Regions from separate parts of the Halalkalibacter lacteus genome, predicted to be linked through region 2. Evidence: a T-box and tRNA genes for the amino acid it is inferred to sense, from the RefSeq annotation. Region 2 holds a T-box; the other holds one or more tRNA genes.

Region 1 (15,609 bases), on a different contig from region 2:
AATCTGGTTCGTCTCTTTTCACCGCTTCAATTGCTTCGAGGCCATCATACGCACACACTACCTCAAAGCCTTCTTTCTCAAGGTTAAACTTTAATATATCCGCTATCGGTCTTTCATCATCTACAACTAAAATACGCTTGTCCATAGTGCAGATCTCTCCCGTTCTTCTATATAGTCTTACCTCACATTCTAACACATGAAAGCACTTCACGTTGGTAGTTCGATTGGGAATTGCTTAATTATTAAAGTTGAAATGTGAAAAAGAAAGACTAACCAGATTTTTGATTTGTCTGGTTAGTCTTTTCGGAAGAAAATTAAGGATAAATGGTAACCTCTCCTAGTTTTTCTAATTCAAATAATCCATTGGATTTTTCAGTTGTCCGTTTTCATATACTTCAAAATGGAGGTGGATTCCGGTTGAGTTGCCGGTTTGACCCATTATTCCGATTTTTTGCCCTTTAGCTACTGTTTGTCCGACTTTTACATCAATCGAATCCAAGTGAGCATATAATGTTTCCATACCATTGTTATGATTAATTCGCACCAGGTTTCCGTAGCCACCTTGGCTTCCAGCAAATGATACAGTACCGTTATCTGCAGCTAATATATTATAGTTACTTGGTCTTGCAATATCAATTCCGCGATGAAATCTTCCCCAACGATTCCCTTGCTGACTAGATATATACCCCCCAACAGCAGGCCAGCCTAATGAACCAGAACCACGTGATGGCATTACTTTTGTTCCTTTAACGATCAGTTTCTTCACCGGTTCTTTCGTTACTTCTTCTGAAAGGACTTCTCGTTTAATTACATTTCCATTTCGTTCGGTAATCTCATACTCAAGTACTTGTTTACCCGTTTGACCCTCCTGTGTAACTTTTTGATCACCTTTCCACATGGAGTCATCTTCTTTTATTTCTGTTTGAAAAGGAATTTCTTCTTCTACTTTCTTAACGTGCGTTGCTAGAACCTTCACTAAAGGCTCATAAACCGTTACTTGAATCTCTTGACCTATACGAATAACACTATCCTCTTGCAAATCTTTATTTAACTCCAACAATTCAGAGGTTGATAGGTCGTAATCACTTGCAATTGAGATTAGAACATCCCCTTCTTGAACGATATATGGCTGTTCTTCTAAGACACCTTTATTTAATTTCTCCACTGCTTCCTCAGCTGAAACAACTTCTTCAGGCAAAACAAGCGATTCTTCCTCTATTACTTCTTCTGTAAGTGATAGATTCGTAATCTTTTTCTCCCCAACTTTTAACGTATGTTCTTCATCTATTTCACTTTGAAATTGTTCATATACTTCTTCATCAACATATTGTGTAATCAATTTTTCAAGCGCTCGTTCTGTTTCCTCATTAGTAGGTAAATAAACAGCTGGCTTATCATCAATCACTAAGGCAATAGCCTCCGCCTGAACGATCAATTCATCTTCTAAAGCAGTTACTATATCTTCATCTTCTTTTTCTTCAATAAATACAAATTCCGGAATAATTCTTATCTTTTCATCAATTTGAAGAGACAGATTTGGGTATTTATCCTCATATTCATTTAGCGTTTCTTCAATGTATGTAAGAACAGGCTCAGCATCTTGTACCGTGCCGATAAGTTTATCTCCAACATAAATATGATAAATCGTATGTACATCCGGTTCACCTTCTGCCTTAGCCACTGTCATAGTTACAAATAGACTTATGACTATAAATAATAGCACAAAACATGTTTGAACTACTTTTTTTTCGGATATAACACTAAATGAATGTAAATGTTCTTCTTTTTGTTTATACGTTAAAATCATTTCTTCCTCCTACAATTATGAAGCTCTTTAACTATGACCAGTCGTGCACGTACAGCGGTGAGAAACATCGCTTCTATTTGAAAACATCTATAAGTCTTACATTTCTACTACATTTGACAAAGTTCGCCAACCTTCATCATTCTAGCATATTCTCATTTTAAAGAGGGAACTAAATAGAGTGAAAAACAAATTGTAATATGCTTGTCATATTAGTGGGTAATTTAGGTAATTACGTCGAGTGAACTTTCGATTTAAAACGGGGACAAAAACTCCGTTCGCTGCTCATTGAAAAGCCTCTAAATAAAATAAAACCCGCATGGAATTTAAATTCCATACGGGTTTAAAGTGCCGGCCAGAGGACTTGAACCCCCAACCTACTGATTACAAGTCAGTTGCTCTACCAATTGAGCTAGGCCGGCAAAAAGTGGTGGCTCAGGACGGAATCGAACCGCCGACACATGGATTTTCAGTCCATTGCTCTACCGACTGAGCTACTGAGCCAACATATTATGAAATTAAACGTACTTTAGTTTAAATGGCGGTCCGGACGGGACTCGAACCCGCGACCTCCTGCGTGACAGGCAGGCATTCTAACCAACTGAACTACCGGACCAATCTATGTAAAGTTAAAAGATAATGGTGACCCGTACGGGAATCGAACCCGTGATACCGCCGTGAAAGGGCGGTGTCTTAACCGCTTGACCAACGGGCCACTTTAGTAATAAAAATGGTGAGCCATGAAGGATTCGAACCTTCGACCCTCTGATTAAAAGTCAGATGCTCTACCAGCTGAGCTAATGGCTCTTACTGTTATTTCTAGGAAATATATTCATGTCGTTGTCGACGATAAATATCTCGATTGTCTTACTTATTTTTCCGTTCGCTTGTCTTTCCTCTTAGCGACAAGATTTATAATACCATAGCATCATATTAAAAACAAGTAGTTATTCAAAAAAATATTTCGCGTGTTATTTAAATCAACTAAAAGCCTCTTACAGCATAGCGAAAAATAGCGAAGGATGCAAGACTTATCGAACTTGCACCCTTCATTTGTACTCAATTTAAGCAAATACACCACGAACTAGATTTGTTTGATTACGGTCTGGTCCAACAGAAAAAATCGTTAATGGAATACCAGACAGTTGAGATACACGCTCAATATAATGACGCGCATTCACAGGAAGCTCATCTAGTGATTTCACTCCTGTTATATCTTCTTCCCAACCAGGAAGCTCTTCATACACTGGCTCACATTCAGCAAGTACTTTTAGACTAGCTGGGAATTCTTCCATTACTTCTCCACGGTATTTGTATGCTGTACAAATCTTTAATGTTTTAATCCCTGTTAGAACGTCAATGGAGTTCAATGACAAGTCTGTGATTCCACTTACACGACGTGCATGACGAACAACAACACTATCAAACCAACCTACACGACGGGGACGACCTGTTGTTGTACCATACTCATTTCCTACTTCACGGATATTATCACCGATTTCATCATGTAACTCTGTTGGGAAAGGACCATCACCAACACGAGTTGTATAAGCTTTTGATACACCTACAACATGGTTAATCTTTGACGGTCCTACACCTGATCCAATTGTTACACCACCAGCAATTGGGTTAGAAGACGTAACAAATGGATATGTACCTTGATCAATATCAAGCATAACCCCTTGAGCACCTTCAAATAATACACGGCGTCCATCATCTAATGCATCATTTAACACAACAGATGTATCACAAACATACTGTGCTATTTGTTGGCCATATTCATAATACTCTTCAAGGATCTCCTCTTTCGTAAATCCTTCTACTTCATAATACTTTTCAAACATACGGTTTTTCTCTTCAAGGTTACGCTCTAATTTTTCTTCAAATACTTCTTTATCAAGTAAATCAGCGATTCGAATTCCAATACGAGCAGCCTTATCCATATAAGCTGGACCAATACCTTTTTTTGTTGTTCCAATTTTATTGGCACCTTTTCGTTCTTCCTCAACGATATCTAACTTCAAATGATAAGGAAGGATAACATGAGCACGATTACTAATACGTAAATTGCTTGTATCTACATCGCGATCATGCAAATAAGCTAGTTCTTCTACAATTGCTTTTGGATCAATAACCATTCCGTTACCAATCACACAACTTTTATCTTTATAGAAAATCCCGGATGGAATTAAATGAAGTTTGTATTTATTTCCACCAAATACGATTGTATGTCCTGCATTATTTCCACCTTGGTAACGAGCAACAACTTCAGCTTTTTCTGAAAGATAATCTGTAATCTTACCTTTACCTTCATCGCCCCATTGTGTCCCTACAACAACAACTGATGACATGTGATGCACCTCCACCTTAACTACTGTATCTAGGTTAATTATTTTACTATTTCCAAAGCCAATCATAAGTATACCAACTTAAAAAACGTGCGTCAATGCAAAACACGAACGTTTTAAATACCATTTTTGACATTTGTTCGCTTTAAGAGAGATTATTTCTACCATAGAAAAAAGACTATTGACTTCAACATTTCGGTCTAGTTTTTCTTGACCAATTGACCACTTTTATTAGCAAAACGATCATTTTGCTGCGTGCCTGCTAAAAAAAACTACTTATAGCTAAGCACCCGGCGGCATATTACTTTCATCGTGTCGCCGTTCTAAGTTCACAAACTTATTGTATTCTTTTACAAAGGCAAGTTCAACCGTACCTACTGGACCATTACGCTGTTTTGCAATAATAATCTCAATAATATTTTGATTTTCGGTTTCTTTATCATAATAATCATCACGATATAAAAACGCAACAATGTCAGCATCTTGCTCAATACTTCCAGATTCACGAATATCAGACATCATCGGTCGTTTATCTTGGCGTGATTCAACCCCACGCGAAAGCTGTGAAAGGGCAATAACGGGTACCTCTAACTCACGGGCAATTTGCTTTAATGTACGGGAAATTTCTGATACTTCCTGCTGACGATTTTCACCACTTTTTCCATTTCCTTGAATAAGTTGTAAATAGTCAATCATGATCATCCCTAAACCTTGTTCTTGCTTTAATCTACGACACTTCGCACGGATATCATTTACTTTCACCCCTGGAGTATCATCGATATAAATTCCTGCTTTCGCCAGACTACCCATTGCCATCGTTAGCTTTTGCCAATCCTCAGAATTCAGCGCACCTGTCCTCATACGTTGTGCATCAATATTCCCCTCCGCACAAAGCATCCGTTGAACAAGCTGACTCGCTCCCATCTCTAAACTAAAGATCGCCACATTTTCTCCTGCACGCGTCGCGACATTTTGTGAAATATTTAAGGCAAAAGCTGTTTTCCCAACGGACGGTCGCGCCGCAACGATAATTAAATCATTTCGTTGAAACCCAGCAGTCATTCGATCTAGCTCTACGAAACCAGTAGGAATACCGGTAATGTCACCTGTCTGATTTTGCAGTTCTTCAATTTTGTCATAGGTTTCAATTAATACGTCTTTAATAGAAATAAACGCACTCGTATTTTTTCGCTGGGAAACATCGAGTATTGTTTTTTCAGCCTCTGTAAGAATCGTATCAACTTCTTCTTCACTTGCGTAGCCGTCTGCAGCGATATTCGTTGCTACTTTTATTAACCTACGTAGTACGGACTTTTCTTCGACCATCCTACTGTAGTATTCAACATTAGCAGCAGTTGGAACAGAATTAGCAAGATCACCTAAATAAGCAACTCCGCCAATCTCATCAAGCCATTTTCGATCCTGAAGCTCTGACGTTACTGTGACAAGGTCCACCGGTTCACCCTTCTCAGCCAAATCAAGCATCACTTCATATACTCGCTGATGAGAAGCACGGTAAAAATCATCAGGTAACAAACGTTCTGAAGCCGTGACAAGTGCTTCATCCGCTAAAAAAATAGCACCTAAGACTGCTTGCTCAGCTTCAATATTCTGTGGTGGTGTACGGTCTGCAAACAAGTCACTCATGCTCTCTCTCCCCTTTAAAGAATCGTATCTATTTCATTTCTTAACAAGACAATGAACCATTTTTATTTCTCAAATGTAGTTATTTTCCCCTAAATTATTCTTTCCCATAAACAGATACTTCTTATCACATATGAGCGCCCGCTCCCTAACGAAAGAAAAACAAGATGGCTGATTCGCTAATCAACCATCTGTTCTAAAAGGTTATTCTTCTACGACATGCACTTTCACTGTTGCAATTACTTCTGGATGAATCTTAATCGGTACATTTGTGTAACCAAGGGCGCGAATTGGCTCATCTAGTAAAATTTTACGCTTGTCCACTTTTTTCTTCATCTTCTTTAATGTCTCAGCGATTTGTTTCGTTGAAATTGCTCCAAATAGACGTCCACCTTCGCCAGCTTTCGCTTTGATTTCAACTACTAAGGCTTCTAACTCTTCCTTATAAGCTTTCGCTTGGTCAAGTTCCTCGTCTACTTTCTTTTGTTGACTCTTTTGCTTAGCCTCTAAATTAGCCATATTTCCTTTCGTTGCTTCAACTGCAAGGTTGTTAGGTAGTAAATAGTTTCTTGCATATCCTTCAGAGACGTTTTTCGTTTCGCCTTTTTTTCCTTTTCCTTTTACATCAGCTAAAAAAATGACTTTCATTATGATTTTCCCCCTTCTAAATAATCATCTATCGCATCTTTAAGCTGCTCCTTCGCTTCCTCTATACTTACTTCTTCAAGCTGAGTTGCAGCATTAGACAGGTGACCTCCACCATTTAATCGTTCCATAATTAATTGAACATTTATCTCACCAAGAGAACGTGCACTGATGCTTACAAGGCCGTCCTTTCGTTTTGAAATCACAAATGAGGCGACAATATCTTTCATCGTTAAAAGTGTATCTGCAGCTTGAGCAATAATAATCTGACTACACATTTCACCCTCTTTTGCAGTTGCAATGGCCACACCATTTCGATAATAGTCAGCACTCTCGATTAGTTTAGCACGCTTGACATAATGGTCCAAGTCTTCTTTTAAAAGCTTTTGTACAAGCGTAGTATCTGCTCCATTTGACCGTAAAAAAGAGGCTGCATCGAATGTTCTAGCTCCCGTTCGAACAGCGAAACTCTTCGTATCAACAATAATCCCTGCTAATAAGGCGGTTGCTTCTAAACGATCCATTTTTAATGTTTTTGGTTGATATTCAAGAAGTTCTGTTACCAACTCAGCCGTAGATGACGCATATGGCTCCATATAGACAAGAACAGGGTCACGGATAAAATCTTCTCCACGGCGATGATGATCAAGGACCACAATTCGTTCTACTTGTTCTAGCAGCTTCGGTTCTATTACCATTGAAGGCTTGTGAGTATCGACAATAATTAATAACGTTTCAGGTGTTACTTCTTCTAACGCCTCAACTGGTGTGATGAATTTTGACCATAAATCATCATGATTCTCTACTTCTTCCATCAGCTTTTGAACATCATGATTAATATCATGATGATCGAGAATGATTGTTGCCTCTTTACCATTGACATCTGCAATTTTTTGAACACCAATAGCAGCACCGATCGCATCCATATCAGGGTTTTTATGTCCCATAATAAATACTTTTTCACTTTCAAGCACAAAATCTCGTAATGCATGTGAAATGACACGAGCTCTTACTCTTGTCCGTTTTTCGAGGGCATTTGACTTCCCACCATAAAACGTAACTTTTCCATTCTTTTTCTTAATTGCGACTTGATCTCCACCGCGTCCGAGTGCTAGATCAAGACTTGATTGGGCTAAAATTCCTAACTCTCTTAACGAGTCTTCTCCTGTCCCAACTCCAATACTTAAAGTAATTGGGACCTTCTCTTTTCCTGTTAATTCTCGTATTTCATCGAGAATATCAAAACGATTCTTCTCAATCGCCTGTAATACCTTTACGTTCATAACGGCAATAAAGCGATCTGAAGCTATCCTTCGCAAGAAAATTTGATTTTCATTTGCCCAGTTGTTCAGCGCTAATGTCACCTGGCTCATTAAACGACTACGCACTTGGTCTTCCATTCCTTGCGTGACTTCATCGTAATTATCGAGAAAAATGAGTGAGACAACCGTCTGAGCTTCTTCATATAACACTTTTGTCTCTTCATTTTCCGTTACATCTAAAAAGTAAATCAAACGTTCATTTTGTTCAATCGAGACATGAAAAAACAATTCGCCTATTTGAATCGTATCACTACTTATATCCTCTTCTAGCAAAGTAATGAGCCCTTCACTAATACCTTTTATGTCTTTCCCAATCACTTCTGTCGAAATAATTGATGTAACATATGGATTCGCCCACTGAATTTTCTTTTCTTCATTGTAAAGGATAATCCCAATAGGCATTTTCGTTATGGCTTCTTCCCCTGCTTTAGTCACTCTATAAGAAAGGGTTAAAATATACTCTTCTAGGTCACGCTCAAAAGAAATCCTAGCTTGGACCGCATAGAATGCAAGGACTCCTAACGTAAAGAAGCCTATCAAACCAATTTGCCATTGATACCAAGTTAAAATACCAACAAAAGTAAGAGCAACAGCAAACAGGGTGATAATGTGGTAGCCGTGCCACCGTTTCATTAAGAACTTTGGCATAATGTCAGCTCCTATTTTTTCTCAGAAATACGTTTACGCAAATCAAAACCTAAATCAATAATTCCAACGATTCTTACTAAGTATAGTAGTGGTGAAATAATGACTACCACAATTACAAAAAGGATCGGAACAACTGTAGCAATCTTCTTTTGGTAACAATAATAAAAAACAAGCGCTAACCCTTGTACAGCTATGACGGTTTCTAACAACGGCAATAAATTCCAAATAACAACAAACAACGTTGATCCTTCTTCTGCACCAACCATAGCCAAAATTAAAATGATTAAATAATACCAAAGAAACGATTTAGGAAACTTCCAATTTCTAAAAGGCGGCAATGGACTTACTTCGTGTCCAAGTCTCCTTAATACATAATAACTAACCAACTTCGTAATAACGGCTAATGTAATTCCAACTCCGACTATCATGACTGGAGCTAAGTAAACAATATTATTAACCATTTCATACATTGCTTCAAGCTGATCGCCACTTTGGCCAAATGAACCTAATGTTGATTCTGTTAGTTTGAGCTGCTCTTTCGTTAAATCAGCTGCTAGGTGCATAGGGTTTTCACCAATAATTAGAACTAACCCTAAAAAGACTAGAAGCATATTAACCGTATAAACTAGTCCAGCACCAATTAATACGGAAAATCCATTTAGTTTACGGCGATACAACTCACCCATTACTAATCCTGCACTTCCAAAAAGAAAGGCCGTTGGTACTGTCGGCAATCCTCCTACTATAAAAGCTAAAAAGAAAGAAACCGCCCAAAGCATAAAACCAGACTTCAAGCCCCTTCTAAAAGTAAAGACAATGAATGGCAGAGGTAAAGCCCATACAGTTATCATACCAATGAAAGGAACATACGTTGTGATCAATAATAATATTGCGAAAACAGAGGCAAGCAGAGCACCTTCTGTTAACGTTCTTGTTTTCTTCACAAATACACCTCTTTTTCTAGCTAGCACTTCTAACAATTCATTCCTGATCTTTTTTATCCTTGGTCTATTTTAGCGTACTTACTCTTAAAATTAAAGCGCTGGCTTTAAATCAAAGCATTATTAACCGTTTTCATCCCTCACACCTGTAAGTAATTCTTCGGGCTTTACCTGTACATACGTAAAAAGCATGATAGAGTTTCACTCTACCATGCTAAATTCACTACATATTAGTTAACATCGTTAACATATGGCAATAAAGCGATTTGACGAGCACGCTTAATTGCAACAGTAAGTCGACGTTGATACTTCGCAGATGTTCCAGTTACACGGCGAGGAAGAATTTTTCCACGCTCTGAAATGAAACGCTTAAGAAGATCAGTGTCTTTATAATCGATTTTCGTAATTTTGTTTACAGTGAAGAAACAAACCTTACGACGCTTTGGACGACCACGACGAGCCATTTGACAGCACTCCTTTCCCATTATTATTTATGAAACATATTATATTCTTCGTTTAGTAAGAGAGGACGTTAGAACGGCAAATCGTCATCCGATATATCAATCGGCTTACCATCATTCGCAAATGGATCATCATTAAATCCACCAGATGAACGGTTTTGATTATTGTTCTGTTGCCTTCCAGAGTCGTTTCCAGTAGGTCCAGGACTACCAAAATAATCATTTCCCTGACCTTGGTTCGTGTTACCACCACCACGCGGTTCAAGGAATTGAACACTTTCTGCTACAACCTCTGTTACAAAAACACGGCGGCCTTCGTTGTTGTCGTAGCTACGTGTTTGCATGCGACCGTCTACACCAGCCAAACTACCCTTTTTCAAGTAGTTAGCTACATTTTCTGCAGGCTTTTGCCAAACGACACAGTTAATGAAATCTGCCTCGCGCTCACCTTGCTTATTAGAAAAAGTTCGGTTTACTGCAAGTGTAAAATTCGCTACTGCAACTCCATTTGGTGTATAACGTAATTCTGGATCACGCGTTAAGCGTCCTACTAGTACAACACGGTTCAGCATCCGAACCCCTCCCACTCAAATAAATTATTCTTCGTCTTTTGTAATAAGAACACGAATAACGTTATCGTTAATCTTAATAAGACGGTTAAATTCTGCAATCGCTTCTGAGTTAGCTTGTACATGTAGCAATACGTAGAAACCTTCACGATGATCGTTGATTTCATATGCTAAACGACGCTTACCCATCTCGTTAACCTTTTCGATTTCAGCACCATTTGTAGTTAAAACGTTATTAAAACGTTCAACCACTTCTTTAGTAGCTGCTTCTTCTAGGTTTGGAGCGATGATGTACATAATTTCGTACTTACGCATTCCGGTCCACCTCCTTTTGGTCTAGCGGCTCCCTAATCGGAGCAAGGAGCAAAACTCATTAAATGAGTCTATTTACTCGCATTATCAGATTATAACAGATTGATTCATTGGCTGCAAGTGATTTTCAAAAAGGAAATAAAGGTTCGTCTTATTGTGGTTTGGTAGAGTAATTTCACCTGGGGATCGCATTTTGGTATGGATTAATTATGAAAGGGTTGTCGCTCTTGAGGGTTATTAAGGAGATTAGTTATACTCGGGACTACATAGTGTAATTCCAATATAAGGGCATATGTTTGGTCACTCTTCTTAATTTGTAGTTTACTAGATCTCTCTTCTATACGCAATACAAAAAACTAATAATTCAGAAAAAAAGTGAAGTCACTATAGCTTGTTACAGGAGACTCTGAGCAACGATTATAACTCGATAACAGAAACAATGGTAAAAAGCAGATTAGTCGATCGACTAATCTGCTTCTATAATATGTGGTAAAAAATGATGGCAGCGACTCCGCTCATTGCTTCGAGATTTTTCAAAAAGGGAAAGTCGCCCTTTGGGGTTTAATCGATGATGGCAATGGCTCCGTTCACTGCGCGCTCGCTATGAGAAACCCCACTCATAGCGAGCTTAAAACCCGGCAGCGACTCCGCTCATTGCTTCGAGATTTTTCAAAAAGGGAAAGTCGCCCTTTTTGAAAAATCTCTTATACATTAAATCTAAAATGAACGACATCTCCGTCTTGGACGATGTATTCTTTTCCTTCTAGGCGTACTTTTCCTCTTTCTTTTGCGACTGTCATTGAGCCGGCGTCAACTAAGTCTTCATAAGAGACTACTTCAGCACGGATAAACCCGCGTTCGAAGTCTGTGTGGATAATCCCTGCTGCTTGAGGCGCTTTGATTCCTTTTTTAAATGTCCACGCTCTTACTTCTTGTACACCTGCAGTAAAATATGTTTGCAATCCTAATAGATCGTAAGCAGCTCGAATCAGTTGATCAAGTCCAGATTCTTTAATTCCTAATTCCTCAAGGAACATCTGCTTTTCATCACCATCAAGCTCTGCAATCTCTGATTCAATTTTCGCACAAACTAAAATCACTTCACTGCCCTCAGACGCTGCAAATTCTTTTACCTGCTTTACATAGTCATTATCTTCTGGTGAGAGTAAATCCTCTTCACTTACATTCGCTACATAAAGAACCGGCTTACTCGTAAGTAAATGCAGTTGTTTCACAATCTTTTGTTGATCATCTGTAAAATCAATGCTCCGAGCTGACTTTTCTTCTTCAAATGCATCATGAAGAAGCTGTAATACTTCTAACTCAGCTACTGCTTCTTTGTCTTTTGCTTTTGCTAACTTCGCCACACGAGTCATTCTTTTTTCAATTGATTCAAAATCGGCTAAAATTAATTCCAAATTAATAATTTGAATATCACGTAATGGATTCACTCCGCCTGACACATGGGTAATGTTATCATCAGCAAAACAACGAACAACATGAGAAATCGCATCTACTTGGCGAATATGAGAAAGAAATTTATTCCCTAACCCTTCTCCTTTGCTTGCTCCTTCAACGATTCCAGCGATATCCGTAAATTCAAAAGCAGTCGGGATCGTCTTTTTCGGTTCGACTAATTCCGTTAGTTTCTGCAAGCGATAATCAGGAACTTCTACGATTCCGACATTTGGGTCAATCGTACAAAATGGGTAGTTTGCTGATTCAGCCCCAGCTTGTGTTATTGCATTAAACAATGTCGATTTCCCTACATTCGGTAAACCGACTATTCCAGTTGTTAAAGCCACTAGATCCACTTCCTTCTTTCAATATCTTATTCTTATTCTTATTTCTAGAAAAACTAAGGCCCTCACCAAAGTCTTTTTAATCAAAAACAACAAAAATCATGCTACTCTTAATTGAAAAAGTAATTAATACAAGTGCGCATTCCTTCCAATTATAGTGATTACTACAAAAAAAGACAAGGCAATGAAGGTTTTCTCCCCTCATTGCCGATCACTGCTATTCAGATGCTCGCTCTAGTACTTTTTTTAATTTCTTTGAAAAATCCTTCCGCGAAAGCATTACACTATGCTGACACCCGAGGCATTTAATGCGGACATCCATTCCCATCCGGATGATTTTCCAGCGATTTTCCCCACAAGGATGTTGTTTCTTCATTTCTACCACATCATGGAGAGCAAACTCTTTATTGATCATGCAAGATGCCTCCTTCTCTTCTTCCTACAACCTTTTTATTGTTGTATTATACACGAAAGAGCGCAGATGAGTCGAGGACATCCCATAAAATTATCGATCTCGCCCCAATAGAGCACGATGGTGAAAAACGGGATAAAGAAGAAGCGAAGCTAGAACAAATAAGTTTAATACCCCATATAGTGGGTAAAGAATTGATATAAGTGTTGAAAATCCAAAAGTAGTTAATGGAGACATAATCGCTATTAAAAAAAGAGCAAGCAACCAGGCTGGTCCTTTTATCCAAGCTCTCATTCGCGAGAGTAAACCAAATACCCCAGCTGCTGCAGTTGTATAGATGGCTAGCCATAATAAAGCCGACATAATTAACATCATGAAGTAAGGATAATGCTTTAGGATCGCAAATAGTGGAATCTCATATAACATAATATCACCTGCTACTTGTAACAATGACTCATTGTAAAGAAACGAGATGGAACCAAGGATGACTCCACTTCCTATACACGCTATCCACATTTCCCCTTTATGTTTTACTTCATGACCAACAGCACCAATGACAGCAATTAACGGAAGAATATTAAGAGCAGTGAACGTTAAAGCAGATGGCCAATTGTGTTGTGCATCTATTTTAAATTGGATAGGAAACCCTTTTAAAGACTGAAACGCGAGTAAAATCGCAATTAAAAATACAATGAGAATAGGAATAATAAACGCATTCATGGACGTCATCCCTTTTGTATCCCATAAAAATAAAACGACAACGAGACCACCAATAATCAGTGTACCGAGCCAGTAAGGAACATGAACGACTTCAAGGGTTGCTCCACCTCCAGCAAGCATAATAACAGTTGTTGAGAACAAGTAAACGATGATCATCACATCATATATTTTAGATAAACGCTTGCCCATTAGTTCTTGTAGCACAGGTAAATAATGTGTTGATTTTTTTTCATAGCTGATCGTCATTATAACCTTACATGAAATGGTAAAAAGAATAGTAAAAAGTATAATTGCTAGTCCACTTTCAGCTCCAAAGAATTCCCAAAGCTCTCTCCCGGAAGCATAGCCAGCACCAATCATTGTACCAATAATGAGAAACATCCATTTTAAGCCGTTTGCCCACATGCGAAATCCTCTCCTCACCTCTTCTTTTCCTCATGTATGTATAGAAAGGAAAAAAGTTCCGTATACTGTTACTACTATGGTAAAGGAGGCGATGTTATGAGTACAAACCATCGTCTGTTCGGAAAAAAGAATTCACCGATGCGTGTTCATATGGAAGAAGCTACAGCAATCGAACAGATAGTCAAGCAATTATATGAAATGACTGAACCTCATCTAAAACGAGATCTTGTAGTCATCTGCATTGGAACCGATCGCTCAACAGGAGATTCACTTGGTCCTTTGATTGGATCAAAATTAGAGAATATGAATCTGAAACGTTTCTACATTTACGGTACGTTAGAAAAACCAGTTCATGCTGTAAATTTAGTAGAACGAATAGCAGAAGTAAAAGAAAAACATTCTCGCCCATTCGTTTTAGCTATTGATGCCTGTCTTGGTAGAATGAATAGTGTAGGGAAAATTACACTTGCTGAAGGACCGGTTCAACCGGGCGCTGCCGTCCAAAAAAAGTTACCTTCTATTGGTGATATTCATATGACTGGCATCGTTAACATAGGCGGTATGATGGAATATTTTGTATTACAGAATACACGTCTTCATACGGTTATGCAAATGGCTGAAACAATCGCAAAAGCGATTGGTGAAACAGATGCTCTTCTGCCTGAAAAAACGGCTTCTCCTTCACTATTACATTCATTACGTCTGAAGCCACAAATTCTCTTACGCTCTAAGAATGAACCATCTATGTAGAAAAAAGGGTCTGACTTCCATACAAGAAGTCAGACCCTAACGTATTTAAACAAAATAGTGTAAAATAGTTACAAATGCTGCTACAACAACAATACTTGGTAATAAATTTGCAACACGGACATGCAAGATTCCTAGAATATTTAATCCAATCGCAATAATCATAATGCCACCTGTTGCTGTCATTTCAAGAATAAATGCATTCATTAGTACTTCAGGCACAAACTGATTGATTTGAGTTGCTAGTAAGGCAATTACACCTTGATAGAGGACAACCGGAATCGCCGAGAAAATCACACCTAATCCTAACGTAGAAGTAAAAATGATTGCAGAAAAGCCATCGAGTAATGACTTAGTATATAAAACAGAATGATCGCCTCGTAATCCACTATCTAGCGCTCCAAGGATTGCCATTGCTCCAACAACATAAATGAGTGTTGCCGTTACAAATGCCTTTGCAATTGATCCGTCTTCTTTTGCCCCAACTTTTATTTCAACCCATGCACCTAGTCTTGCAAGCCGAGCTTCCAAGTCAATTTTTTCACCGATGATTCCGCCTATCACAAGGCTGCCAATAACGATTAGAAATTGCTCACTTTTTAGTGCCATTCCAAACCCTAAAACGACAACAGCAAGTGCGATCGCTTGCATTGTCGTCGTTTTCATTTGTTCTGAGATGTTTCGAACTAACAACCCAATTAATGATGCAATAATAATCGCTAACCCATTTACAAGTGTTCCTGTTAAAACCATACTACTACCCCTCATCTATTCGAAAGCTTGTTTGATCTCTTTTAATGCTTCTAGTAAGCTTTCTACTTCTTCTGCT
Region 2 (15,609 bases):
GCATTTTTGCTCTTTCGCAAAAAGTAGGACAAGGTCTGCCTCTTTGGTTACCCAAAGGAGCAACAGTTCGTCGGATTATTGAACGTTACATAGTTGATAAAGAAGAAAGACTTGGTTATCAACATGTGTACACTCCTATCTTAGGTAGCTCTGAACTATACAAAACATCAGGACACTGGGATCATTATAAAGACGATATGTTCCCTGTTATGGAACGTGATAATGAAGAGTTTGTTCTACGTCCGATGAACTGTCCACATCATATGATGGTGTATAAGCAAGACATGCGGAGTTATCGTCAATTGCCGCTTCGAATTGCAGAACTTGGCATGATGCATCGATATGAAATGTCTGGAGCGGTATCTGGACTTCAACGTGTACGCGGTATGACGCTAAATGATGCTCATATTTTCTGTCGTCCTGATCAAATTAAAGATGAATTTTTACGTGTCGTTCGTCTTATTCAAGAGGTTTATAATGACTTTGGAATTGATAAATATAAGTTCCGTCTGTCTTATCGTGATCCTGAAGATACAGAAAAGTATTTTGATGATGATGAAATGTGGAATAAGGCTCAAAGCATGCTTAAGGATGCGATGAATGAACTCGAGGGCATTGAGTACTTTGAAGCAGAAGGCGAGGCAGCATTCTACGGTCCAAAGCTTGACGTGCAAGTTAAAACGGCTCTTGGGAAAGAGGAAACTCTTTCAACTGTACAATTAGACTTCTTATTACCTGAACGTTTTGACTTAACATACGTTGGTGAAGATGGACAGCAACATCGTCCAGTTGTTGTTCACCGTGGAGTTGTTTCAACAATGGAGCGTTTTGTCGCGTTCTTGCTTGAAGAATATAAAGGGGCATTTCCAACATGGTTAGCGCCGATTCAAGCGCAAATTATTCCTGTTTCAAATGATGTTCATCTAGATTACGCTAAGAAGGTACAAGAGAGTTTACAACAGGTTGGTGTACGGGTAGAAATTGATGAACGTGATGAAAAATTAGGCTATAAAATCCGTGAAGCGCAAATGCAGAAGATCCCTTATATGCTTGTACTCGGGGACAAAGAAAGGGAAGCTTCAACTGTTAATATTCGAAAATATGGAGAGCAAGATTCAGTATCTGTTTCTTTAGATGAATTTGTAGAGCAGATGAAGTTAGAAGCACGCAAATAAAATAGCAACCATAAAGAGGGAACTCAAAAAGGTGAAAACTAACCTTTTTGAGTTCCCTCTTAAAATAGTCATTGCAATCATAGACATTTGCGGTTAGAATAATGAAGTCGGCCACTAAAGAGTTGACGCCTTTCACTGGTTATGATATAGTCATTTAGTAAACAATTTAACATTGGAAACAAAGCAAGCAGAAGCGCCCGCTTCTCACCTGATTGACGCATTAGCAGTTTACAGGTATAATCAGTTTCATTTTAACAAATGGACAAAGTGTGGGCGTATTGCGCCTACACTTTTTTTGTACTTGAATGAAGCATAAAAGCTATTTTTATTAAACGTGGAAATGGCCATGCGATAATTTTGCTTTGATTCGTTAAAATCCTTTGGAGGTGGCTCATTATTAGTAAAGACATGTTGGTCAATGAAGGGATTCGTGCACGTGAAGTACGTCTTATTGGAGCAAACGGCGATCAAGTCGGCGTTAAGTCTAAACAAGAAGCACTTGAAATGGCACAAAACGTCAACCTTGACTTAGTATGTGTTGCTCCAACTGCGAAACCGCCTGTGTGTCGTATCATGGACTACGGAAAATTCCGTTATGAGCAACAAAAGAAAGATAAAGAAGCTCGTAAGAAACAAAAGATTATCAACGTGAAAGAGGTTCGTCTGAGCCCGAACATCGAGGATAATGACTTTAATACGAAGCTTCGTAATGCTCGAAAATTCCTTGAAAAAGGAGATAAAGTAAAAGCAGCGATCCGCTTTCGTGGACGTGCCATTACTCACTCTCAAATTGGACGGAAAGTATTAGAGCGTCTTGCAAAAGACTGTGAAGATATTGCATCGGTTGAATCAATGCCTAAGATGGAAGGACGTAGCATGTTCCTTATCTTAGCTCCTAAAGCTGAGAAGTAATATCTTTAGCTCGAACAAGATTAAAGGAGGACCTGAGTTATGCCAAAAATGAAAACTCACCGTGGAGCTGCTAAGCGTTTCAAGAAGACTGGATCTGGAAAGCTTAAGCGTTCACACGCATTTACTAGTCACTTATTCGGTAACAAGTCAACAAAACAAAAGCGTAAGCTACGCAAAGCTGGAATGGTTCATTCTGGTGACTTCAAACGCATTCGTCAAATGTTAACGTACAAAAAATAATTGATTTCGTTTTGAAAGAAAAAGGAGGGAACTTCGATGCCAAGAGTAAAAGGCGGTTATGTCGCTCGTCGTCGTCGCAAGAAGGTATTAAAGTTAGCTAAAGGGTATTACGGTTCTAAACATACATTATTTAAATCAGCGCAAGGACAGGTAATGAAGTCTTTACTATACGCTTACCGCGACCGTCGCAACAAGAAACGTGACTTCCGGAAGCTATGGATTACTCGTATCAATGCAGCTGCACGTATAAACGGTCTTTCTTACAGCCGTTTCATGCACGGTTTAAAGCTTGCTGATATCAATGTTAATCGTAAAATGCTTGCAGAACTTGCAATCACTGACGAAAAGTCATTTGCACAACTTGCTGAAAAAGCAAAAGCAAGCCTAAATGCATAAAATAAAAAGCGCGACTTATGTCGCGTTTTTTTTATTTGGAAAAGGTGCTTTACAACTGCTCGTAGGTCTTTCATGCAGCTTTCTCAATACAATAATAAAAGAAGTTCTCGAACTCACGCCACTTCAAAGTAAGTTTGTGCTATTCTAAAAGCACAGATATAGAAACTGTTTGTGAATGTACATTTGCCAAGAAGCAACCTACTTAAGAATCGAATGCAACAGGTAAAGGTGGGTTACGCCCCAAATAGTGTTAGCGATTACAGTTGGGAGGTGTCAATTATAATCCTAATTATCTACTTTATTATCATAAATCTACTAGCTTTTTTTATAATGAGAATGGACAAGACACGAGCAAAACGACGTGAGAGAAGAGTACCGGAACGAACCTTATTTATGTTAGCGATATTCGGTGGGAGTCTGGGGATATTTGCTGGAATGAAATCATTTCGACATAAAACAAAGCATAAAAGCTTTGCAATAGGGATCCCGTTTATTTTTTTAACTCAATTAGCTGTAGTCGTCTTCATCTTACCGTAGATCTAAGCATAGATTAGAGAGAGGGGGACTTGAAATGGAGGAGTTATTAGAACGTTCATTCCAATTTATTGAACAAAGTGGTTGGTTTGCTCCGTTATTTTTTGTTTTGCTCCACGTCTTTAGACAAGTACTTTTCATCCCAGTTTTGCTTATTTGCTTACTAGGAGGCTACTTGTTCGGAACGATTTACGGATCGCTTTATTCAATTATTGGTCTTACTGCTCTAAGTGTTGTCTTTTATGGACTAATTCATATTCTTCCTAGCATGAAAGATAAACTTACTGCGCTGAAACAACGATTTTTAAAAGACAAACATCAGTTGACGTTGCCGCAAATGATGATTATGAGGCTGATGCCATTTATTCATTTTCATCTAGTTTCATTATATTTAATTGAATCGACAAGGAATGTAAAAGACTATACGAAATATTCGTTTCTTGTAAGCATCCCTCCAGCTGTTGTCTATACAGCATTTGGAGACATGATTCATGAACTACCACTAGCTGGTACGGTTGTCTTTGCAGTATTTTTAGCTGTTTTGTTTCTCTTCTTCCGAAAGAAACGAACAAATATTAGATGGAATGACTTTTTCTCACCCAAAAATTCATAAAAGAGGTAGTTCAAAAAGGGTGAATTTTCCCTTTTTGAACTACCTCTTATTTTCGAAATAACTCTTTTATTGGACTTTTCCATTCGAGTTTAGCGTTCGGATAGCGTAAATGGATATCATCTGCAATAAATTGAAAGTCTTCCTTGCTCAAACCAGTTAACTGATCTGTATGCTTCGCCCATACATAAATCGAAACAATTTCAAAAGACTGCTCCGTTGTCCCTAAATACTTTTCTCCCTCGAACATGACTCCTTTGTATGTCATAAGAAAATTTTTACGTACATCTTTGTCATCATCATAGAAATAAAATTGTTTGCGATCATGAGCTTGTTCTAATTTACGCCGAGGATGGAATAAGTATTTAAAAGCCGTGTAAGCAAGTACAATAAGAGCGACTAATAGTAATAATCGAAATAAAATCACCATAATATTGAAGCCTCCTTATGAGGTAACTAGTGTTCGATTTAGTTAACTTGATTTTGACATAGTTTTATAAAAAAAGTAAAGCTTCCTACTATGTATTACGAATAAGTCATCGTTTGGTTGCGTGTTTTCATAAAAAAATTGTTATAATTACTATGTAAAGGAGTGACCAAATGGATATTCAAGGATTATTTGCGATTCAGAAACAGCTAAATGACCGAATTGTACAAGAGCATCAACTAAATGAACAAGATTTATTTAAAGAAAAACTGCTTGCTTTTCTAGTGGAAGTAGGAGAACTTGCTAATGAAACGAGATGCTTCAAATACTGGAGTCGGAAATCTTCATCAGAACGTACTGTTATTTTGGAAGAGTATGTAGATGGTTTGCATTTTGTGTTAACGCTAGGGTTATCACTCGGTTTTGAGAATATCAAGCTGAAAGAAAATGACAGCTATCAACAGTCGGTAACAGAGCAGTTTCTTACAATTATGCAACAAACACATCAACTTGATTTAAATCGTACGTTAGACAAGTATCAACAATTGGCTGATTCATTTTTCGTATTAGGACAACTGCTTGGTTTTTCTCATAAAGAAATAGAAAGATCATATCTACAGAAAAATAAAGTGAATCATCAACGCCAAGATGCAGGATACTAATAGAATTAGTCAGTTCATTTGAGTGGTGAAATCATTTTTTGTATACTAAAAGTAAGGAAGATATTGGAGGAGGGCATACATAATGACAAAACTTGATGAACGTTTACAAATGTTAAAAGACTTAACAGATGCTAATGGGGTTCCAGGGAATGAACGCGAAGCTCGTGAGGTTATGTCGAAATACATTTCACCATTTGCTGATGAAGTAACAACAGATAAGCTAGGAAGTCTTGTTGCGAGGAAAACGGGGACGGCTGACGGTCCTAAAATCATGGTTGCTGGTCACTTAGATGAAATAGGCTTTATGGTAACAAGTATTGATGAAAAAGGGTTCTTACGCTTCCAAACAGTTGGTGGTTGGTGGGAGCAAGTAATGCTTGCTCAACGTGTGACAATTATGACGAAAAAAGGTAATGTCCCAGGTGTAATTGGGTCAAAACCACCTCATATTCTAGCTCCTGAAGCACGTAAAAAGCCGGTTGATAAAAAAGATATGTTTATTGATATTGGCGCTACAAGCAAAGAAGAAGCAGTTGAATTTGGAGTGCGTCCTGGTGACTCCGTTGTTCCTGTTTGTGAGTTTACCGTGATGAAAAATGAAAAACTTTTAATGGCTAAAGCGTGGGATAACCGTATTGGTTGTGCCATTGCAATTGATGTATTACGTGAGTTACAAGGAGTCGATCATCCGAACACAGTTTATGGAGTTGGAACGGTTCAAGAAGAGGTAGGCCTTCGCGGAGCACGTACGTCTGCTCATTTGATTCAACCAGATATTGGATTTGGAGTCGATGTAGGAATTGCAGGCGATACACCTGGTATTACCGAGAAAGAAGCACTTGCCAAAATGGGAGAGGGACCACAAATCGTTCTATACGATGCATCGATGATTTCCCATAAAGGATTACGTGAGTTTGTCACAGACACTGCAGATGAACATAATATCCCTTACCAATTTGATTCAATGGCAGGAGGGGGAACAGACTCCGGTGCTATACACTTAACAGCAAATGGAGTACCAGCATTATCAATCACGGTTGCAACACGGTACATTCATACTCATGCAGCAATGTTACATCGTGATGATTATGAAAATACAGTAAAGCTGATTGTCGAAGTGATTAAAAAACTCGACAAAGAAACAGTTGAAAAGATTACGTTTGATCTATCTTGATAGTTGGTATCATGTAATGAAAAAAGATAACTCAGACTTATCTGAGTTATCTTTTTTATGAGCTTCACTTAAAAACGTAACGTCCCCTGTATCTTTCATGTTGGCCATACAAAGTTTTGTATTAATAGCTGATTCATCGTATAAAAAAGAATGAATGCACGCGATTTAAAGAGTTCAGGACTAACAAAAAAAGCATGACTAGCGCTTTCCCACTAATCATGCATTCTTTAATTATTGTAAACCTTGACTAATTTGCTGGCAAACTTCATCTTTTTGTTGTTCATTCGCATTCTTCCAGAACACTTCAAACATAACACCTAAACCAGGAAGCATCTTTTCTTCGCCTCTTTGAACGGCATCAACAATCGTTGCTTCCACTTCTTGTTCTGAATTTCCTTGAATGTTGGACATAATCGCCCCACGTAAATTAAATCCCATATTGAAACACTCCTTTTTTGAAGGTAATAATGAATCTATTTATAGTATGCATCAGCATGGACTAGATTATGACGAAAAAAATGGGTATGATGGATGAAATGAGAAAGAAGTGTCAAAGGAGTAGAACATGAAACGAATTGACTCAGTAAAAAATGAACATGTAAAACGTTGGAAAAAATTACATACAAAAAAAGGCAGAGAGACATCGAGTCGATTTCTTATTGAAGGCTATCATCTTGTAGAAGAAGCGATCAAGGCAAAGATGGTCGTAGAATATATATTAATGACAGAAGAGGTCGTTCTACCATCTACATTATCTGTACAAGATCAAGACGTCATTCTTATTAGCGACCAAGTAATGAAGGAACTTTCTGAAACTGAGACTCCCCAAGGAATTGTAGCTATTTGTGTAATCCCTACTGTACCTAAAGTGGACAGCTTAGAAGGTCGATACTTGTTATTGGATCGGATTCAAGATCCAGGAAATCTCGGGACGATGATTCGTACGGCAGATGCTGCAGGGATGACGGGGGTTATTCTAGGTGAAGGAAGTGTCGATGTATTCAATAGCAAAGCGATTCGTGCCTCTCAAGGGTCCATTTTTAACCTTCCAGTCGTAAAAGGTGATTTAGAGACATGGATTGAAACATTTAAACAAGCTTCAATTCCTGTATTTGGAACGTCCCTTGAAGGAGCAAGCTCCTACTCGGCCATTGAGCCACAAGCTCAATTTGCTTTGATTATGGGAAATGAAGGCGAAGGTGTAGCCAAATCATTACTTGAAATTACGGATCAAAATATTTACATTCCGATTCACGGTCATGCTGAATCATTAAATGTTGCTGTAGCAGCGGGGATTTTACTGTATTATTTAAGAGGATAAGCAGAAAGAAGGTTGCATCACGAAACTATATTCACTATAATAAATAAATCAACCGTATATAGTGAAATGCAAAGAAAGAGAGTAGTATGCCTTTAGCCACCATTCAGGGAGAAAATGCCTTAGACTGAAAGCATTTTTATGGAAGGAAAGACAGAATTCACTCTGGAGCAGACACTGGACCACAAGTGAACCTTGTGAAGGTGTTCCGGTTTCGACCGTTACAGCAATGAAGATAATGAGGGCACCCCCCTCATTAATAAGGGTGGTACCACGAGTCTTCGTCCCTTTTGCGGGAGCGAAGGCTCTTTATTTTGGTTATAGAGTTTGTTCAAAACGGTTGCTTTTTACCGTTTTGAACAAACTCAGACCGCAATGAGCGGAACAGCTAGCAACCAATATGGATAAACGAATATGGAGTCAAAAAGGTCGGTTATTACCTTTTTGACAAGCTCTTAAACTAAAGGAGGAAAAATGATGCGTGATCGATTAGAAGCTTTGCGCGATGAAGCATTAGCGAAGGTAGCTGTTGCTGAAGATGTGCGGGCATTGCAAGAAGTGAGAGTCGCTTATTTAGGAAAAAAGGGTCCTATTACCGAAGTGTTACGTGGGATGGGGAAACTTTCAGCTGAAGAACGTCCTATTATTGGACAAATGGCTAATGACGTTCGAGATGCAATTAAAGAACAAGTAGATCAAAAAGAAGTTGAGCTTGAGCAAGCAGCTATTGAATTGCAACTTGCAAGGGAAAGTATAGATGTGACATTGCCAGGTCGCCCAATACAAGGTGGTTCAATTCATCCGTTAACACAAGTAGTTGAGGAAGTAGAAAAGGCGTTTTTAGGACTGGGTTTTTCTGTTGCGGAAGGTCCAGAAGTTGAAGTGGACTATTATAATTTTGAGGCGTTAAACCTACCGAAGGACCACCCAGCACGAGACATGCAAGATTCCTTCTATTTTACTGATGAACTTCTCTTGCGTACGCACACGTCACCTGTTCAAGCAAGAACGATGGAGTTACATAAAGGAAAAGGTCCAGTTAAAGTCATCTGTCCTGGTAAAGTATTTCGCCGTGATGATGATGATGCCACACACTCCCACCAATTTATGCAAATTGAAGGTCTATTCGTTGATGAAAATGTACGTATGAGTGATTTAAAAGGAGTTCTTGAACAGTTTGCAAAATCATTCTTTGGAGAAGATCGTGAAATTCGCTTACGTCCAAGTTTTTTCCCATTCACAGAACCGTCTGTAGAAGTCGATGTCTCTTGTGGAATGTGCGGAGGAAAAGGCTGTCGTATTTGTAAACAATCAGGATGGATTGAAGTGCTTGGTGCAGGTATGGTTCACCCACGTGTACTTGAGATGAGTGGGTTTGACTCAACAAAATATAGTGGCTTTGCATTCGGGATGGGTGTAGAGCGTTTAGCAATGTTAAAATACGACATTGATGATATTCGTCATTTCTATACAAATGATATGCGTTTTCTCGCGCAATTCAAACGGGTGTAAAGGAGGAGTCTAAATGTTAGTCTCATATAAATGGTTACAAGATTATATTGATATAGAAGATCTTACAGCTCGTGATATAGCAGAAAAAATGACTCGTGGTGGAATCGAAATTGATTTTGTTCATCAATTAAACCAAGGTGTATCAGGTGTTGTTGTCGGATTCGTAAAAGAATGTCAGCAACATCCAAATGCAGATAAATTAAATGTTTGCCAAGTGGACATAGGTGAAGAAGAACTTGTACAAATCGTCTGTGGTGCGTCAAATATCTCGAGTGGTCAACATGTAGTGGTGGCAAAAGTAGGCGCCGTTCTTCCAGGGAATTTCAAAATTAAAAAAGCAAAGCTTCGTGGTGAAGTTTCTCAAGGAATGATTTGCTCCTTACAAGAGCTTGGAATCGAGAGTAAACTCGTACAAAGAGAATTCACTGAAGGTATTTATGTCTTCAACGATAAAGTAGAAGTTGGTAGTGATGCGCTTGCAGCACTTAATCTTGATGATGAAGTATTAGAATTAGATTTAACTCCAAACCGTTCAGACTGTTTAAATATGTTAGGGGTAGCCTATGAAGTCGGTGCACTATATGAACGGGAAGTGACATTGCCAAACATTGAAGTCATAACAAACGCAGAGGAAGCTTCGGATTACATCAGTGTCACTGTTGAGGCAAGTGAAGATAATCCATATTACGGAGCGGTTATTATTAAGGACGTAAAAGTCGGCACGTCTCCTCTGTGGTTACAGAATCGTCTCATGGCAGCAGGGATTCGCCCAATTAGCAATGTTGTCGATGTAACAAACTATGTGTTACTTGAATATGGTCAACCACTTCATGCATTTGATTATGATCGATTTGGTTCAAAAGAAGTAGTGGTTCGTCGCGCGCAAGGTGGCGAGAAGATTGTCACGCTTGATGAGCAAGAGCGTACGCTCACAAGTGATCACCTTGTCATCACAAATGGCAACGAACCTGTAGCCATCGCTGGTGTTATGGGTGGAGCAACTTCAGAGGTCCATGATGGAACGACAACTGTACTTTTAGAAGCAGCTTATTTCAAGGGAGCAACGATTCGGAAAGCTTCTCGTGACTTAGGACTTCGAAGTGATGCAAGTACAAGATATGAAAAAGGTGTTGATCAAGACCGAGTGCTTGCAGCTGGTAGAAGAGCAGCTGCTATGATTGCTGAACTTACTGGAGGAACAATTGTATCAGGTGTTGTGGAAGAAGATGTCCTTTCTTATGAGATGGCAACAGTCCGCCTTGATTTAGAACGAGTAAACAATCGTTTAGGGATGAGTGTATCCATGGAGGAAGCAGCTTCCTTTATGTCAAGATTAGGATTTACGTATGAGCAAGATGGCGATGTCTTGCATGTGACCGTTCCTTCTCGTCGTTCCGATATTCAAATTGAAGAAGATTTAATGGAAGAGGTTGCAAGATTATATGGATATGATCATATTCCAACAACACTTCCTAAAGGGGCGACAACTCAAGGAGCTCTTTCTGAATACCAGAAAAAGAGACGCCATGTTCGTCACGTATTAGCATCTTCAGGTTTGTCTGAAGTGATCACGTATTCATTAACAAGTCCTGAAAAAGCAAAAGGATTTGCATTTGAAACAACTAATAACTCACCGATTCGCTTAGCGATGCCAATGAGTGAAGATCGAAGTACAATGCGAACAAGTTTGATACCGCATTTATTTGATGTTCTTAGTTACAATATTAATCGTAAAAATCAAGAAGTTCATGTGTTTGAAATTGGTTCGATCTTCTTAACAGATGAAGATTCGTTAACGAAACAACCGACTGAAAAAGAAATGGTTACAGGTGCTTTGACAGGTTTATGGCATGAGCATAGCTGGCAAGGAGAAAAGAAGTCCGTCGATTTCTATGTAGTTAAAGGTATTCTTGAAGGTCTTTTCGCAGAATTAGGTCTAACAGAGCCAATTGTATTTGAACAAGCGAAATTGCCTGATATGCATCCAGGTAGAACAGCGCTAATATTGCTCGATGGGAAAGAAGTTGGCTTTATCGGTCAAGTACACCCAGCCTTGCAAAAGGAGTTAGGATTAAAAGAAACGTACGTTTACGAGCTTGAATTAGAAGTTCTTTTGAAGCATGATACGAAGCCAGTTGTGTATCAGGATTTGCCACGTTTTCCTGCAATGGTTCGTGACATTGCCCTTGTTGTCGATGCTCATCGTTCTGCTGGAGAAGTGGAAGCGGTCATTCGTTGGGCAGGAGGAGCACTGTTGAAAAAAGTTCGTCTCTTTGACCTATACGAAGGTGAGCATATGGAAGAAGGGAAGAAATCACTCGCCTTTTCGTTAACCTATCTTGATTCAGAACGTACATTAACAGACGAGGAAGTAACAAAAGCGCATACACAAGTATTGAAAATGCTCGAAGAACACGTAGGAGCAGCGTTAAGAGGATAAGGATCCCTTTCAATTGTTGAAGGTGACTAAAAATTCAAAAGGGCTACCCGCTAGTGCTCAATATTTGAAGCTAACTAGTCAAGGTAGCCCTTTTTGAGCACCTTCTTTTTTCTTAGTCATAATTTAAAAAACGTTCTCCCCTTTTTTCCTAGGAAGTCGCATGGCTTCGAGATTATTCAACAAGGAAATCCGCCTTTCTTGTAACAATCTCTTTAAATTTAACTGTGCGAAGTCTACATTTGTGTCATAATTCTCACATTTTCTTGATAACACTTTGTTTCAATAACTAAATCTTCATGTTATGATAGAATGTAGGATTTTATTGGAGTTATAGATTCAACTGGCAGATAGAGATAGGAGGCTTTTCCATGGCAAAGCAAAGTGGAAAGCAACGGATAACTGTTTCAATATATGGTCAACAGTATACAGTCGTCGGTGAAGAGCCTCCGGCACATGTAAAAGAAGTGGCTCATATAGTGGATCATAAAATGAGAGAAATAAGAAAACGAAACCCTTACCTTGATACAACCCGTTTAGCTGTTCTTACAGCGGTTAACATTGTTGATGATTATATGAAGTTACTAAAGGAAAATGAAAGGTTAAACGAAAAAGTCAACCAAGAAAGAACGACAGGAGACGAATAACATGCTTAGCTTTCTAATTCTATTTATCTTATTTTGCAGTTTCTTTATTGGTAGAAGAAGAGGGTTTATTCTCCAAATTATACACCTAGTAAGTTTTATTGTTGCCATCGTCGTAGCTTATAAGTACTTTGGCGAATTAGCAACCTATATTCGATTATGGATTCCATATCCTCAATTTTCATCAGATAGTACGGTTGGTATGATTATTAATACTTTTGATGCTGAAGGTGTTTACTACTCTGGTATTGCTTTTGCTATTCTGTTTTTTGCAACAAAAATTGTTTTACATTTACTAGGTTCAATGTTGGATTTCCTTGCTTACTTACCAATATTGCGTACCATCAACCAATTATTTGGTGGAATTCTCTGTTTTGTAGAGACATACCTTATTTTGTTTGTTCTTCTTTTTGTTGTGGCGCTTCTTCCGATGGAAGTTGTTCAGGATGTGATGCAGCGATCAATTGTAGTTCAAGTCATGCTTAACCATACACCCTTTCTATCAGTGTGGCTAAAGGAACTATGGATAAATAATCAATTGTAGTCGACCAACTGTTTAGCGTATAGACCAAAAAAATTATAGCTTCACTTACTATTTGAAGGTATGGAAAAAGGGATTATTATCCTTTTCCATACCTTTTTTAAAGGTAACTTATAAAATTCGAATAACGAGTTAAGCAGTGTAAAGGTATGTTCGAAGAGGATTTTTGATTACTTGAAGAAGGGCAATGGCTGATTTAAAATCTTGGTAGCGGCTATGTTCATTGCTTTAAGAAAACCGACACAGTCGGTTTTCTTAAGTAACAACCGTTGATTTTGTCTGCCAACTATCGGTATGATGGATAATAGAAGGAAAGGAACGGTGAAGATGAATAAAAAAGATGTAATAGGTTGTCTTGAGACGATTGCAACCTATTTAGAAATTAAAGGAGACAATCCTTTTAAAATATCTGCATACCGAAAGGCAGCGTTAGCATTAGAATCAGATGAGCGTACGTTAGTTGAAATCGATAATCCAGTATCATTAAATGGAATTGGAAAAGGAACGGCTGAAGTCATTCTTGAGTTGAAGAATGAGGGGAAATCTTCATTGTTAAAGGAACTGCAAGAAGAAGTGCCGTCAGGTCTTTTACCTCTTTTAAAGCTTCCTGGTCTAGGAGGAAAAAAAATAGGGAAACTATACAAAGAGTTACAAGTAGTAAATATGGATACACTTCAACAAGTATGTGAAGAAAAGAAAGTTCAGACATTAGCAGGGTTCGGGAAGAAAACAGAAGAAAAAATTTTGATTGCGATTCAAGAAGCGAATACACGTCCGGAACGTTTAGCTCTTCCTATCGTATTACCGATAGCAGAAGCGATTGAACGTGCTTTAACTGACATGCCAAGTGTTGAGCGTTTTTCACGAGCAGGAAGTTTACGTAGAATGAAAGAAACAGTGAAAGATTTGGATTTTATCATTGCGACAACAGACCCAGAAACAGTGAAATCAGGACTACTTGAACTTGAAGCAATGAGCAAAGTGATAGCTAATGGAGATACGAAAGTCTCTGTTGAAATCACGACAGATTTTCCGATATCAGTTGATTTTAGAATGGTTCTGCCAGAGGAATTTGCAACGACGCTGCACCATTTTACTGGATCGAAGGACCATAATGTGAAAATGCGACAACTGGCGAAAAAACGAGGGGAAAGTATTAGTGAGTATGGTGTGGAGAACTTGGAAACGAGTGAAGTAAAGACCTTTAAAACCGAGCAAGAGTTCTTTGCCCATTTTCAGCTTCCATACATTCCTCCAGAAGCAAGAGAAGACCAAGGGGAAGTGGAATTAGCTGCTAAAAGAAAAGAATTTCCTATTTATTTGACCAATGAAGATATTCGAAGTGATTTACATATGCATACGACATGGAGTGACGGGGCTCACTCGATAGAGGAGATGGTTGAGACAGCGAAAGCGCGAGGATATGAGTATATTGCGATTACCGATCATTCGAAGTTCTTAAGAGTTGCTAATGGGTTATCGGTAGAGCGTTTAAAAGAACAGCATGCAAAAATTCGTAGACTAAATGAGCACTATGATGACTTTACGATTCTAACAGGAATTGAAATGGATATTTTGCCTGATGGAACACTCGACTATGAAGATGACATTCTTTCAGAAGTTGATTTTGTCATTGCGGCGATCCATTCTTCTTTTCAGCAAGATCGTTCAACGATTATGTATCGATTAAAGACAGCACTTGAAAACAAACATGTTGATTTAATTGCTCATCCAACAGGGCGACTTCTTGGTCGTCGTGATGGATATGATGTTGATGTAGAGATGCTGATTCAATTGGCTAAAGAAACAAATACAGCACTTGAGTTAAATGCTAATCCACATCGCTTAGACTTATCTGCATATTGGTTAAAAAAGGCAGAAGAAGCTGAAGTTGTTCTGGCAATTAACACGGATGCTCATAATAAGGAATCGTTAGACTTAATGTCTTATGGCACAGCTGTAGCTAGAAAGGCCATGCTCAAATCAAACTCTGTAATGAATACTTGGCCGTTGGAACGTTTGCAAAAATATCTTCGTCGATATGAGAATTAAGACATTTAAAATGAAGATAGGATGTCATTATTAAATAAGGCAGTGAGAGAATGGTCTTTCTCTTAAAAAGGTGAAGGAGTTACGTAAATGGAACGAGTATTACGAGTATTAGAATATGAAAAGATGAAGAAACAACTGCTCGACCATGTGTCATCTTCTTTAGGAAGACAGAAGATTGAGGCGTTAGAGCCGTCTATCAATATAGAAGAAGTGCGAAAATGGCAGCAGGAAACAGCAGAAGGTGCGACAGTATTAAGGTTAAAGGGGCAGGCACCACTTGGCGGAATTACAGATGTTGCAGCAAATGCTAAAAGGGCTAAAATAGGTGGGGCTCTTGCTGCTACAGAGTTAATAGCGATTGCTAGTACGATTTATGGAGGACGTAGACTAAAGAAATTCATCCATACAATGGTAGAAGAAGAAATCGGCTTACCACTTCTTAATGAATATGCCGAGCAAATCGAGGCTTTAACCGATGTTGAACGTGAAATTAAGCAATGCATAGATGACAATGGTCATGTTCTTGATTCTGCTAGCTCAGAACTTCGAATGATCCGTCAGCAAGTTCGAAGCTATGAGTCTTCAGTCCGGTCGAAGCTCGAAAGCATTACACGCTCTTCTAGTACACAGAGAATGTTATCAGACGCCATTGTGACAATTCGAAATGATCGTTTTGTGATTCCTGTTAAACAAGAATATCGGAGCTCATTTGGAGGGATTGTCCATGACCAATCGGGATCTGGCGCGACGCTCTTTATTGAGCCACAAGCGATCGTCACATTGAACAATCAACTACGCGAAGCCAGGGTCAAAGAAAAGCAAGAAATTGAACGGATTTTAGCTTTTCTTTCTACTCAAGTAGCTGAAATAGCCGATTTGCTTTTGCATAATCTCACCGTTCTTGCAATTCTTGACTTTATCTTTGCGAAAGCACGCTATGCAAAGCAAATAAAAGCAACAGAGCCGATACTAAAT

What was found. A T-box is a leader RNA that pairs with one kind of tRNA and senses whether it is charged. The one in region 2 lies ahead of pheS (phenylalanine--tRNA ligase subunit alpha), so its partner is inferred to be a tRNA-Phe.
Region 1: it has a tRNA-Phe gene. The T-box ahead of pheS (phenylalanine--tRNA ligase subunit alpha) is inferred to sense a tRNA for this amino acid. The anticodon was not compared.

The regions. Positions count from the first base shown of each region.
Region 1 is NZ_JAWRVL010000005.1:143,476-159,084, forward strand. It holds gene yycF (response regulator YycF) at 1-145, opposite strand, end outside; gene SAZ04_RS05630 (peptidoglycan DD-metalloendopeptidase family protein) at 347-1,807, opposite strand; tRNA gene SAZ04_RS05635 (tRNA-Thr) at 2,154-2,226, opposite strand; tRNA gene SAZ04_RS05640 (tRNA-Phe) at 2,233-2,308, opposite strand; tRNA gene SAZ04_RS05645 (tRNA-Asp) at 2,344-2,420, opposite strand; tRNA gene SAZ04_RS05650 (tRNA-Glu) at 2,445-2,519, opposite strand; tRNA gene SAZ04_RS05655 (tRNA-Lys) at 2,536-2,611, opposite strand; gene SAZ04_RS05660 (adenylosuccinate synthase) at 2,869-4,155, opposite strand; gene dnaB (replicative DNA helicase) at 4,435-5,799, opposite strand; gene rplI (50S ribosomal protein L9) at 6,001-6,444, opposite strand; gene SAZ04_RS05675 (DHH family phosphoesterase) at 6,444-8,411, opposite strand; gene SAZ04_RS05680 (YybS family protein) at 8,423-9,355, opposite strand; gene rpsR (30S ribosomal protein S18) at 9,583-9,816, opposite strand; gene ssb (single-stranded DNA-binding protein) at 9,885-10,385, opposite strand; gene rpsF (30S ribosomal protein S6) at 10,410-10,697, opposite strand; gene ychF (redox-regulated ATPase YchF) at 11,399-12,499, opposite strand; gene SAZ04_RS05705 (DUF951 domain-containing protein) at 12,714-12,911, opposite strand; gene SAZ04_RS05710 (YkvI family membrane protein) at 13,002-14,033, opposite strand; gene yyaC (spore protease YyaC) at 14,130-14,783, shown strand; gene SAZ04_RS05720 (DUF554 domain-containing protein) at 14,829-15,533, opposite strand; gene SAZ04_RS05725 (aminotransferase class V-fold PLP-dependent enzyme) at 15,549-15,609, opposite strand, start outside.
Region 2 is NZ_JAWRVL010000001.1:224,484-240,092, reverse strand. It holds gene thrS (threonine--tRNA ligase) at 1-1,175, shown strand, start outside; ribosomal protein L20 leader region at 1,355-1,477, shown strand; gene infC (translation initiation factor IF-3) at 1,584-2,087, shown strand; gene rpmI (50S ribosomal protein L35) at 2,127-2,327, shown strand; gene rplT (50S ribosomal protein L20) at 2,364-2,723, shown strand; gene SAZ04_RS01130 (DUF1294 domain-containing protein) at 2,937-3,260, shown strand; gene SAZ04_RS01125 (TVP38/TMEM64 family protein) at 3,295-3,870, shown strand; gene SAZ04_RS01120 (sigma-w pathway protein ysdB) at 3,917-4,297, opposite strand; gene SAZ04_RS01115 (dUTP diphosphatase) at 4,468-4,956, shown strand; gene SAZ04_RS01110 (M42 family metallopeptidase) at 5,039-6,130, shown strand; gene sspI (small acid-soluble spore protein SspI) at 6,362-6,568, opposite strand; gene SAZ04_RS01100 (TrmH family RNA methyltransferase) at 6,696-7,451, shown strand; T-box leader at 7,514-7,740, shown strand; gene pheS (phenylalanine--tRNA ligase subunit alpha) at 7,926-8,960, shown strand; gene pheT (phenylalanine--tRNA ligase subunit beta) at 8,974-11,400, shown strand; gene zapA (cell division protein ZapA) at 11,769-12,044, shown strand; gene SAZ04_RS01080 (CvpA family protein) at 12,046-12,585, shown strand; gene polX (DNA polymerase/3'-5' exonuclease PolX) at 12,904-14,634, shown strand; gene SAZ04_RS01070 (endonuclease MutS2) at 14,722-15,609, shown strand, end outside.